Regions from separate parts of the Pseudoalteromonas sp. A25 genome, predicted to be linked through region 2. Evidence: predicted binding sites of a transcription regulator. Region 2 holds the regulator's gene; each other region holds the start of a gene.

Region 1 (4,296 bases), 1.2 Mb from region 2:
GTAGAGCAGTTTAAGGTCTAAGATTTAAGTCTTACCACTAATACATTTGAAGCGCCCGTTGGGCGCTTTTTTTATGAAAAAGAATAAGCCCAATATTGAGCACAAAAAAACCCGCTAACTGCGGGCTCTTTTCTTTAAATTAGCTAATTAAAACAAGTTGTTTGCTTTAGCAACTACGTTTTCAACCGTAAAACCAAAGTGCGCAAATAGCTCGTTAGCAGGTGCCGATTCGCCAAAAGTACTCATACCTACTACCGCACCATTTAGGCCTACATATTTGTACCAGTAGTCTTCAATACCTGCTTCAACAGCAACTCGGCGCGTTACCGAGCTTGGTAACACACTTTCTTTATAATCAGCTGACTGTGCGTCGAATACATCCGTCGACGGCATGGATACAACACGTACCTTTTTGCCTGACTCTCGTAATTGAGTTGCAGCATCAACAGCCAATTGCACTTCAGAGCCGGTTGCAATAAGGATCAGATCTGGGTTGCCATCACAGCTTAGTACATAGCCACCTTTTTTGATTGCCTGCACTTGCTGATCATCACGAGCTTGTTGCTCTAACCCTTGACGAGTGAAGATCAAAGATGTTGGCCCATCTTTACGCTCAATCGCTTGTTGCCAAGCAACCGCAGACTCTACTTGGTCACATGGACGCCAGTTCACTAAGTTTGGTGTTAAACGCATGCTTGCAATTTGTTCAACCGGCTGGTGCGTTGGACCATCTTCACCAAGACCAATTGAGTCATGCGTGTAGACAAAAATACTAGGTTGCTTCATTAGTGCAGCCATACGCACAGCATTACGCGCATATTCCATAAACATCAAGAACGTCGCGCCGTAAGGCACAAACCCTTTATGAAGGGCAATACCATTCATAATGGCCGACATACCAAACTCACGTACACCGTAGAAGATATAATTACCTGATGCGTCTTCTGCCGTTAGGCCTTTAGACCCATCCCACAATGTTAAGTTTGAGCCTGCTAAGTCCGCAGAGCCGCCCATAAATTCTGGCAAGATAGGTCCATAAGCATTCAGCGCATTTTGAGACGCTTTACGTGTCGCTGGATTCGCTGGGTTCGCTTGTAATTGTGCGATGTAAGCTTCAGTATGCGCTTGCCAATTTGCCGGTAAATCACCGTTCATGCGACGCTCAAACTCAGCTGCAAGCTCTGGGTATTCTATTTGATACTCAGTAAACTTAATCGTCCACTCACTTTGCTGCTGCTGGCCTCGCGCAGTTGCATCCCACTTAGCATAAATGTCTTCTGGCACTTCAAACGCGTCATGCTGCCAACCTAAAAACTCACGTGCAGCTTTAATTTCATCATCACCTAACGGTGCACCATGACAATCATGGCTACCAGATTTATTTGGAGAACCATAGCCAATAACCGTTTTACAACAAATTAAAGTTGGTTTGTCTGATTCTGCTCTTGCCGCTTCAATCGCCGCTTTAATCGCTTCACTATCATGGCCGTCAACATCTGCAATTACATGCCAGCCGTATGACTCAAAGCGTTTTGGTGTATCATCGCTAAACCAGCCTTCCACTTCACCATCAATAGAAATTCCATTGTCGTCCCAAAACGCAATAAGCTTGCCTAGACCAAGCGTCCCCGCTAAAGAACAAGCTTCATGAGAGATCCCTTCCATTAAACAGCCGTCACCTAAAAATGTATAAGTGTAGTGATCAACAATATTGTGCTCACCCCGGTTGAACTGTGCGGCAAGAGATTTCTCGGCAATCGCCATACCTACGGCGTTAGTGATACCTTGGCCTAGAGGGCCTGTGGTCGTTTCGATGCCAGGAGCATAGCCATATTCTGGGTGGCCAGGCGTTTTGGAATGCATTTGACGAAAGTTTTTCAAATCATCAATGGATAAATCATAACCACTTAGATGTAGCAAAGAATAAATGAGCATTGAGCCATGGCCATTTGACAGTACAAAGCGATCTCTGTCAGCCCATTGTGGGTTACTTGGGTTATGCTTTAGATAATCGCGCCAAAGCACTTCAGCGATGTCCGCCATGCCCATAGGGGCTCCAGGGTGACCAGATTTGGCCTTTTGAACCGCATCCATTGACAGAACACGGATTGCATTAGCAAGTTCTTTGCGAGATGGCATGAATTCTCCTACCTTGTAATCATTTATTTTTTGCGCGGGTCTTGAAAGTGCCCATTCTTACTTATTTTTGCTCTAAACTGCAATGATAAATGACCGAAAAGCTCGCTTAAAGCCAAGTTTTTCGGGCCTTCCAACACATTCCAACTAATTTAGACGTCTAGGCGTAAAAAAACTATGCATATGCTTTACTTTTCGTTAAAATACGCCTCTTAATTTTTTAGCGCTGTTCCGTAGTTTGTGAAGCGCAATATTTGTGAGCATAAATATAATGGCAAAACATTTATTTACTTCTGAATCTGTTTCTGAAGGTCATCCGGATAAAATCGCCGATCAGATCTCTGATGCGGTACTAGATGCAATTTTAGAGCAAGATCCAAAAGCACGTGTTGCGTGTGAAACTTACGTAAAAACCGGTATGGTTATGGTTGGTGGTGAAGTTACTACCAGCGCATGGGTAGATATCGAAGAATTAACACGTAAAACTGTACGCGAAATCGGTTATACACACTCAGATATGGGTTTTGATGCTGATTCATGTGCAATCTTAAATACCATAGGTAAGCAATCTCCAGACATCAACCAAGGCGTTGACCGTGCACGTCCTGAAGATCAAGGCGCTGGTGACCAAGGTCTAATGTTTGGTTACGCTTGTAACGAAACAGACGTTTTAATGCCTGCACCAATTACCTATTCACACCGTTTAGTTCAGCGTCAAGCTGAGGTTCGTAAAAGTGGTGAACTAGCTTGGTTACGCCCTGATGCTAAATCTCAGGTTACCTTTGCTTATGAAAATGGTAAAGCAGTTGGTATCGATGCAGTTGTATTATCAACTCAGCACTGTGACACTATTTCACAAGATGATTTAGTAGAAGCTGTGATGGAAACTATCATCAAGCCTGTACTACCAGCTGAGCTTGTAACTTCAGCCACTAAATTCTTCATCAACCCAACTGGGCGTTTTGTGATCGGTGGTCCTATGGGTGACTGTGGTCTAACTGGTCGTAAAATCATCGTTGATACCTACGGTGGTATGGCACGTCACGGTGGTGGCGCATTCTCTGGTAAAGATCCTTCAAAAGTTGACCGTTCAGCAGCTTATGCAGCACGTTATGTTGCTAAGAATATTGTTGCGGCTGGCCTTGCTGATAAGTGTGAGATCCAAGTATCTTACGCAATCGGTGTTGCAGAGCCTACATCAATCAGCGTTGAAACATTTGGCACAGGTAAGTTAGAAGAAGCACGTTTAATCGAAATCATTCGTGAGCACTTCGACCTACGTCCATACGGCATCTTAACTATGCTTGACCTTGAGCGTCCAATTTATCAGCCTACAGCTGCATACGGTCACTTCGGTCGTGATGAATTCCCTTGGGAAAAAACAGACAAAGCTGAAGCTTTAAAGGCATCTGCAGGTCTGTAAGCCGATACGCTTTAAATATATAAAAAGGTGCCGAGTGCACCTTTTTTAATGTCCTTCTTTATTTTTTCGCTGGCGAACATATTCGCTTGGCGATACCCCATACCAGCGCTTCACCGCACGGTTTAAAGACGCTTGCTCTGCATATCCTAATAATTCACTCAATGCATGTTTATGCAAGACTTGACAGAACTGTGTAAAGCGTCTTTTTCGTTCTTGCTCAAGCAACTGAGAAAAGCTCACGCCATGACGCTTAAGCTGTCTTTGTAACGTACGAGTAGAAGTACCTAATAACTGAGCAAGCCTAGACAAAGACATATCCTGCAGATCACAGCGATGTAAACTTGGCTGTAACTTGGCAAACCAGCTTTGGTCACTCTCGTACGCTCTTTGCAGATCCCGAATTGCAGGATATAAATTAGCATTGACTAACTCATTACGCGTTAATATGGGCATATTTAACAGCTGAGCAGTAAAATGAATGGTGTTGCTAATGGCGTTAGCTATCACTTCACAGCCATACCAATCGTGCAACCTTGCTCTTTGACTGTCCGTCAATACAAGATTGAACTCAACACGACAAGGTGACAATTCCTGACCCGTCATATGCCTAACCATCGCCACCCAAGCAGTCATGTTACGTAAAATAGCATGCTGATTATTTTCATAAGGCTGCCAAGTAATACTGGCCACCTTTTTCTGAGCAACAAACTGGCAAATGCCAATGTCAGCAACCGTTT
Region 2 (4,296 bases):
GAGCTAAATGCTGAACTTCTAGAGCTACTACGTGAGCAGTTCAACCTGCGCATGCAAGTGAGCACTGGTCAGCTAGCTCAAACTCACGAGCTGAAAAAAGTACGCCGCAATATTGCGCGTGTTAAAACGGTTATCAACCAGAAGGCAGGTGCATAATGAGCGATAAGATCCGTACTCTTCAAGGTCGTGTACTAAGCGACAAGATGGACAAATCTATCGTTGTTGCAATCGAGCGTCAGGTGAAGCACCCGATCTACGGTAAATTCATCAAGCGTACAACTAAGTTGCACGCACACGACGAAAGCAACACAGCTAAAGCAGGCGATACAGTTACTATCAGTGAATGTGCGCCGATTTCTAAAAAGAAATCATGGACTTTAGTTGAAGTAGTTTCACGTCCAAAGCAAGCTTAATTTTAGTTTTATACTAGATTAAACTTTGTTTTCAAAAGCCTCGGCCCTTGGGTCGGGGCTTTTTGCGTTTTAAGGGGATTAGGCCAGTTCGTAATAACCTAGAATCATTTTGAGGGATAAAGCCTAACACAAGCTGCGTTAAAAACTGCTCATGTAGAACAACTGCATAGCGATATTTTTGTCTTGCTACCGATATATTTTATCGCCTAAAAAGAGATCACTTAATTAATACCAATTTTATTAATACATTGATCATTCTAGCGAGCTAAATAACTCATTAACTGCGTTAAATATTTCTCATGTAGAATAACTACATAGCGAAATATTTGCCTTGTTACTAAGCCATTTATCTGTCGCAATATCTGATCACCAATTTAATGCAATTGGTATAAGTGAATTGGTATTCAATTTGGCGTTAGTTACGTTAAAAGTTTTTATTAATAACGAAATAGGGCTTAGTTATCGTAAGGTTTCCATATCGAAAAATAGAACATCTATTTAAGGAATGGGCATAACGTGAAACTATATGTGTGGTTATTGGTAGTGCTAGTGTAAAATATACTCAATTTCGTGCTTGATTGATTAGATTAGGCGCAGAGTATATATACCAACTTTTAAAGAGATGTTCTTATTATGCGCTACCGCAGCAATCTTTTTTGGCTGACTTTGCTCTTTGGCGCTGGTGTCTGGTTAATTGCATTTTTATTGTTGTGGGATATGACAGCGTTGTTATCTAGCTGGAAAACCAGCCTGACTATGCTTTTTGGCTCTTTTGTCGCAGGCTCTACACCGTTAGGTGGTGGAGCTGTCGCGTTCCCAGTATTCACCAAGGTATTGCAAGTAAGCGCTGATGAGGCGCGCGTTTTTTCTCTTTTTATACAATCGGTCGGAATGGCTTTTGCCGCTCTCTACTTTATTAGTAGGCGGGTTTTTATCGACTGGACTTCGATTGCTCGAGGTATGCGCTATGCCTTTGTAGGTCAGTTATGCGCCGTGACCTTTTCAGTTACAGACGGAATATTACTGAAGTACTCATTTAGTTGCTTTTTGTTACTGGTTGCTACTTTACTCATACATGATAAAAAAACGCTTGTTCTTGACCTCAGTAAGAGAAAACAACACCTTATTTTTTCACTACTCACTTTTTCAGGTGGAATGATAACCGGTTACTTAGGCTCGGGGGCTGATACTGTATTATTCTTTTATTTTGTACTGCTGTTTGGGATCCATGCTAGGAAAATGATACCCACAACAGTGACATTCATGGCTTTGAATGCCCAGCTTGGTGCGGTTTTGTTTTTTATTCTAGGTAAACAGCCATCAGAATTTGTGATTAACAGTTGGTTTTTTGCTGCACCAGTTGTGGCTTTAGGAGCGCCATTAGGTGGCTATCTATTAACAAGGTTGAAAGCATCATATATCTTAAGTTTTGTGATTTTGGTGATTTTAGTAGAGTCGGTCAGCACGCTTCTATTATTACCTCTTCATCCTGTCAAAATCATTCTACTTAGTTGTTTATTAATCTATGTGGCCGCAGCTTTGTCATTAAAAATAAAAACGGTATTGATAAACAAACGTAACTTATAAGCATCTTTCTTAGAGAAGAGCGGGTAACATATTAGGTAAGTCAGCCATGAGTAACATTCATGGCTGTATTTAGGTATGTTACTCTTCGTTGATCACTGGCACTTCTAGTCCCATATCTTCCATTATCTTACGCACTTCCTCAGGTACCTTTTCAGGATTATCCTTACGTAAGTCTTCATCACTGGGTAATGGTTGACCTGTAAATGCATGCAAAAAGGCTTCACATAATAGCTCACTATTGGTTGCATGACGTAAGTTATTAACTTGGCGACGCGTGCGTTCGTCAGTTAAAACCTTAAGTACATTTAACGGGATAGAGACGGTAATTTTTTTTACTTGTTCAGATTTCTTACCGTGCTCAGCGTAAGGGTGAATATATTCACCATTCCATTTAGCCATAATATTGTTGTTGCCTCAGTGTTTGAAATGCCAATAAGACTGTACTCGTAAACTTAATCAGTGAACTTTCCACGATAAACTATATTGATAAGTCTATCGCTATAGTTTATTCAAAAGTGCAGTCTTATTAGCAATACTAATTTAGTTAGGTGGCGAAATTTTATCGGTTTAAAAAAGATAGTCAAATACTAGTTAAATAGCCATTTAGAAGTATAAATGTTTTGACTTCCTTTTTCATATCATCTAACCTTTTAGACGTCTAAACATCCAATTATCTAGGTGATGAAATGAGTCAATGTAAAAAATCGACGATTGCAGTGCGTCATGGTATCGAAGCTGACAAGCATCATGGTGCTGTTGTGCCTCCACTATATTTGTCGACGACCTATTCGTTCGCCGATTTCGATACTAAGCGTGCCTATGACTATGGTCGTAGCGGTAACCCTAATAGAGACACTTTAGCGCAAACTCTTGCGCAGCTTGAAGGGGGTGAAAGAGGGATAATTACGGCAACGGGTATGTCAGCAGTACATTTGGTAACACAGCTGTTGAATCACGATGATACCTTGGTGATCCCTCATGACTGCTATGGTGGCAGTTATCGTCTATTTACATCTTTACAGAAGCGCGGGTTGCTAAAAGTAGAAGTACTTGACCTTACACAAGCTGCAAGTTACGAGCAAATAAAAACAATAAAACCTAAGCTCGTTTGGATAGAAACACCAAGCAACCCTATTTTAAGGTTAACAGATATCAAAGCGGTCACTGAGGCTGCAAAAGAAGTGGGAGCTTTGGTTGCTGCAGACAATACGTTTCTTTCACCTGCACTGCAAAACCCAATTAAATTTGGTGTAGATATTGTTGTGCACTCAACGACAAAGTATATAAATGGTCATTCAGATGTTGTAGGTGGAGCTGTGATCGCTAAAACAGCTGAACTGGGTGAAGAACTAGCTTGGTGGGCCAACAATATTGGTATAACAGGTGCGCCTTTTGACAGCTATTTAACTCTAAGAGGGTTGCGGACATTAAATGTCCGCTTGAAGCAACACCAAGAAAATGCAATGACTATTGCAACATACCTTGAACAGTCTCCTTATGTTAGTCAAGTGTATTACCCAGGGCTCACATCTCACCCTCAACATGCGCTTGCAAAACAACAACAAGAGGGCTTTGGTGGTATGGTGAGCTTCGATATTAAAGGCGGATTAAATGAGTCTGCTAAATTTTTGACGAGCCTAAAACAGTTTTCTTTGGCCGAATCACTCGGCGGAGTTGAAAGTTTAATTTGTCATCCAGCGACAATGACCCATGCTGGTATGGAGCCGCAGGCTCGTTTAGAGGCAGGGGTAGGTGATACGCTGATCCGCATCTCTGTAGGTATTGAAGATGTGCAAGATTTACTTAGTGATTTGGAGCAGGCATTTGTTCAGCTACAAGCGGGCAGCGGCAGCGCATCAGACGATGGTAAAACATTTAAACTAACGCCGGCTCACACGGCCTTATGGTAAGAGAATGACAAAAGTAGTTCATAAATTTGGTGGCTCGAGTCTTAGCTCTGCTGCTCGTTATCAAGCTGTTGCACAAATAGTGTTGAGTCAGTGCCAAGCTAAAGATTGTGTTGTTGTATCAGCCGCAGGAAAAACAACAAATACACTTGTTAAACTTTGGGACAGTTATCAGCAAGATGATAATCAAGGATTTAGTGATATCTTGCTACAAATTGAGAATCATCAAATTGAGTTGATCTGTGCCTTACTGAACGCAGATGAACAGCGTGCTTTGCTTGGGTGCTTGCGACAAGAATTGCAAGCGATCGGTGAAGCCTGTAAACATAATACCTTACATGAAGCGAGTTTGTTGGCACATGGTGAAGTGTGGTCGGCACGGATCTTAG
Region 3 (4,296 bases), 410 kb from region 2:
ATATAAGAAGCTATTAGAATTTCTGTGCTCACCAAAGTACGAACGCACCAACCACAGTGCCGTCCAGTCTTTACTACTGCGAATAGTATCTATTGGGAAACCGAAAGAAACGGCAGTTGATTTAGCACTTTTCTCTACAATTGATGCATGACGACCTTCAAGCTTTGGTGCATCTGGAATGTTTAAGCGCTGCTCATCTCCCTTTGGCAACTGAGCAAGATCAACAAGCAGCTTAGCTTTGACTTCTTCTGGCATGGCGCCAGTGATCCCGACATTGAGTCTCGCCTGAGTAAACTGTGCACTATAAAATGCTTTAACATCTTGCAAAGTTAACGATTCTAGATCAGATAGATCACCAAAATTATAGCTTTCATAAGGGTGGCCTTGATAAAGCTTGTGATAAAGCACCTCTTTACCCAACTCTTCATCATTGGAAGACTTTAAACTGGCTTTGATGTTGTCTAACATCTCTTTTTTCAAACGATTAAAGTCATCTTCCCTAAACCCTGGGTTCAATAATTGATCACTAACGAGTGCATACCATTGAGCAGCGTTGTCTTTGTGAACCCGACCACGCAATGACAGCATCTCTTTATCAATTTGATAACTAAACGACCCAGCAATCGGATAAAGTGCTTTTTGAATGTCTTTATAGCTTTTGCTCTGCGAGCCGCCATTGGCAATCATTGCAGCAGTCATTGCGGCCAGACCTTTTTTACCTACAGGATCGGCTGCAGCGCCCGTATAAAACAATAAATTAAGATCGAGCAACGGTGAGCTGTTGGTTTTATCTAATACCGTAAAATGACGTTCTTTGGACTGACTTACTTTATCTACTAAAGCTTTCAAAGACACTTCTTTGTCAAATCCAGAAATTGACGCCAACGCTGACATAGTCACAGTGGTACGAGCTGAATCGACAAAATATTTATTTGCAATATCTCGGATATCTTGAGCGGTGATAGCATCAGCAGTAGCATAAAGTTGATTGATCACCTCAGGATCTCTTTCAAAATGCATGTACTGTGCAAGCGTAGAGGCTATTGCTTGTGAAGAGTCTAACTCGTTAATAAAGCTATATTTGCGATTTGATTTTAATGCTGCAAGCTTATCCTCATCAACAAGTTGAGTGCGTGCCTTTGCATATGTTTCATTAATAGCATCACGCACCATTGCCAAATCACTTTCATTTTCAACTTTTACAAATACGTGTAATAAACCCGGATCTTTTGTCTCAGGGTTGTATGTAAACATTTGGCTTGCCACCTGCTTCTCAACAACTAATTGCTGATAAAGCTCAGACGTTTTAGAAAAGTATAGGTCCGAGATTAAATCGAGTGCCGCTCGGTCTTTACGCTCTGGCTGCCATGCGGTGCCTTTATAGGACACTAGCAACCAATGACCCGGTAAACCTTCACTTTGTTTATGTACGTATTTAGGTGCTTGTTGTGTCGGTTCAGTGGGAATTTCCGCCACGTAATTGCCTTTTTCCCAATTACCCCAGTGCTTTTTCACCATATTCATGGTTTTTTGTGGATCAACATCACCAACAATGACTAACGAAACATATTCTGGGTTATAAAAGCGCTCAAAAAATGTCTGCCCATAACTCATTTGCTCAGGCATGGCTTCTATGTCTTCAAAAAAACCCATTGTGGTATGTTTATAGGTATGCTTGTCAAAAGCTTCTTTACGCACAGCAGAGAGTAATTGGCGAATTGGATTCGCGTTATTTTTTAAATACTCGCCTTTAACCGTCAGTGCCTCTGTACGAAATTGCGCTTCGGTATAGGTTAAATTTTGGAAAATATCGGCTTCTATTTCTAATACTTTGTCTAAGTGCTGTTTAGAGAAGCTCAAATAGTAATTTGTATAATCATTGGTTGTATAGGCCCTATTATCGACCCCTGAATTTTTCAAGATATCTGCATACACATCTTGTGGGTATTTTTCTGAACCTTTAAACATCATGTGTTCGAAGAAGTGCGCAAAACCGGTACGGCCGGCCTCAACCTCATTTCGCGAACCAACAGATACGGGGATCTGTACAGATACCACGTCGGGGTAATCAGTTTTAACTACCATCACCCTCAGGCCATTATCTAATTCTTCTAACAGGTAATCTTGTGAAAATACTTTGTCATTCGTCTGGGCTTGTATTTGGTTAGTTTTACCCTGTTGATCGTTGCTAACACACCCCGTTAGCGCAAGTGTTACCGCTAGGCTTGTTGCCAAAAGTTGAAATTTCATAGTGTTCCCTGAGTTTATTATTAATCACGCTATTGTAATCAAAAGACGATTAAAGCTGAGCCATTATGCATTACTTTTCAAGGCCAAGGGCGCTTCTTAAGACAAAATTATGTAAATAAATTTGTGTGAACACCGCTTAAAAAGCGCTTCAACTTGAAATTAATTCATACTAATTGAATATCTTTCACTAAAAAAATCTATCTAGACGTCTAAATGGCTGCTATATTATCCCCTATCGACATACATTGAGCTGGGATGAGGATCATGGCGTTATCACTGCAAGAGAAAATACTAGACCCCAACCAAGGGGTATACCTAATTGGAACAACGCCACCAAAAGTTGGCACTGACAAAGAAAAGCTTGAAAACATCGCGACAAAACTACTCGCTCGTTTACACGAAATCGAATACGATGGCGTGGTTATCTACGATATTCAAGATGAAAGTAGCCGTACTCAAGTGCCTCGTCCGTTTCCGTTTAAACACACCGTTGACCCATGTGAGTACAGCCAACTAATTCATAAATTATCTAATTTAGATGTGATCACTTACAAAAGCGTTGCACAACGTGAAGCGAGTGAATTCAGTGAATGGTTAACCAACACTAAACATCAGTTCGGTTTAAAAAACTTAGTACTTGTGGGGAGCCCTTCATCTGAAGGCGACATTAAGCTCAGCCTATCAGATGCTTATCAGGCACTGAGCGAGCATAAAGATGAGTTCTTTCTCGGTGGTGTCACGATTGCAGAGCGTCATGCTAGTAAGCGCAATGAGCACGAGCGTTTGCTAGACAAAACCACACAAGGGTGTGAGTTTTTTATCTCTCAGGCGGTTTATAATGCACAAGCCACCGTTGATTTGATCACCAGCTATGCACGCTCTTGTCGCCAACAAGGACAAACACCCAAGCGCATTATCTTAACTTTTACACCGTGCGGTGGGCAAAAGACACTTGAGTTTATGCAGTGGCTTGGCATATCAGTCCCAGAAGCAACCCAATGGCGTATTTTAGATGCCGACAATTCTTTGAGTGAGTCGATTCGGATCTGTAAAGAAAGCCTCGACCAGATTTTAAAAAGCTGTGCACATTTGAACGTGCCTCTTGGGCTAAATATCGAAAGCTTAACCAACCGCAAAGAAGAAATTGATGCTTCAATCAATTTATATCGTTTGCTCAAAGCCACGATGGAACTGACACTTGCCGAAAAGCAGATTGCTTAAAACGCAAAAAAGCACCTTAGGTGCTTTTTTTAGTGGCAACACTTTATTACCTACGCCTTGATGAGCGTTTGTTTAATATTTTTTTCTTATCTCTTTGTTTTCGTGATTTATTCGTATTTTTACGATTGTCTTTGGGCTCTTTAGTCAGATCAGGCTCGTAGCCTGGCAACCATTGTGGCGTGAGGCGCTCATCTAATAACACCTCTATCTCTTCTAGTAACCACTGCTCATCAATGCTCACTAACGAAATCGCATGCCCTGTTTTACCTGCACGCCCTGTGCGCCCTATGCGATGCACATAATCTTGCGCAACATATGGCAGCTCTGCATTGATCACATAATCTAAATCTATAATATCTATGCCTCTGGCTGCAACATCCGTTGCGACCAGCACTCTCGTTTTACCTGCTTTAAACTGACTCAGCGCTTTATCTCTGGCGCCTTGCGATTTATCACCGTGAATAGCCAACGTTGCCAAGCCATCTTTATTAAGCTCTTTGGCCAACTCATCGGCTTTACTCTTGGTACGAGTGAACATTAATACTTGCTGCCAGTTATTTTTTCCAATCAGATAAGACATCAGCTCTCGCTTTCTGTCTTCATCAACTGCATAAAATACTTGCTCTACTTTTTGCGCCGCACTGTTTTCTTTATCTATGCTGATGCGTTTTGGCTCATTTAGCCACTGCTTAACGAGTGTTTGTACTTGTTCATCTATCGTGGCAGAAAACAGCAATGTTTGTCGCTTTGCTGGCAAATGACGCATAATACGCTTTATTTCGCCAATAAAGCCCATATCCAAAATTCGGTCAGCCTCATCAAAAA

The links. Region 2 encodes MetJ, which represses methionine synthesis genes. Its sites were predicted from a motif close to TAGACGTCTAGACGTCTA; they were not measured.
Region 1: the regulator MetJ is predicted to act here: its motif matches at 2,290-2,307, upstream of metK (methionine adenosyltransferase).
Region 3: the regulator MetJ is predicted to act here: its motif matches at 2,453-2,470, upstream of GDK41_RS13605 (methylenetetrahydrofolate reductase).

What each region holds. Positions count from the first base shown of each region.
Region 1 covers NZ_AP021846.1:915,103-919,398, reverse strand. Annotated here, with positions in the region: gene GDK41_RS04150 (methyl-accepting chemotaxis protein) at 1-21, shown strand, start outside; gene tkt (transketolase) at 148-2,139, opposite strand; gene metK (methionine adenosyltransferase) at 2,408-3,559, shown strand; gene GDK41_RS04135 (AraC family transcriptional regulator) at 3,605-4,296, opposite strand, start outside.
Region 2 covers NZ_AP021846.1:3,568,973-3,573,268, reverse strand. Annotated here, with positions in the region: gene rpmC (50S ribosomal protein L29) at 1-156, shown strand, start outside; gene rpsQ (30S ribosomal protein S17) at 156-413, shown strand; gene GDK41_RS15500 (sulfite exporter TauE/SafE family protein) at 1,047-2,000, shown strand; gene metJ (met regulon transcriptional regulator MetJ) at 2,079-2,399, opposite strand; gene metB (cystathionine gamma-synthase) at 2,687-3,910, shown strand; gene metL (bifunctional aspartate kinase/homoserine dehydrogenase II) at 3,915-4,296, shown strand, end outside.
Region 3 covers NZ_AP021846.1:3,157,308-3,161,603, forward strand. Annotated here, with positions in the region: gene GDK41_RS13600 (M16 family metallopeptidase) at 1-2,250, opposite strand, end outside; gene GDK41_RS13605 (methylenetetrahydrofolate reductase) at 2,515-3,471, shown strand; gene GDK41_RS13610 (DEAD/DEAH box helicase) at 3,518-4,296, opposite strand, start outside.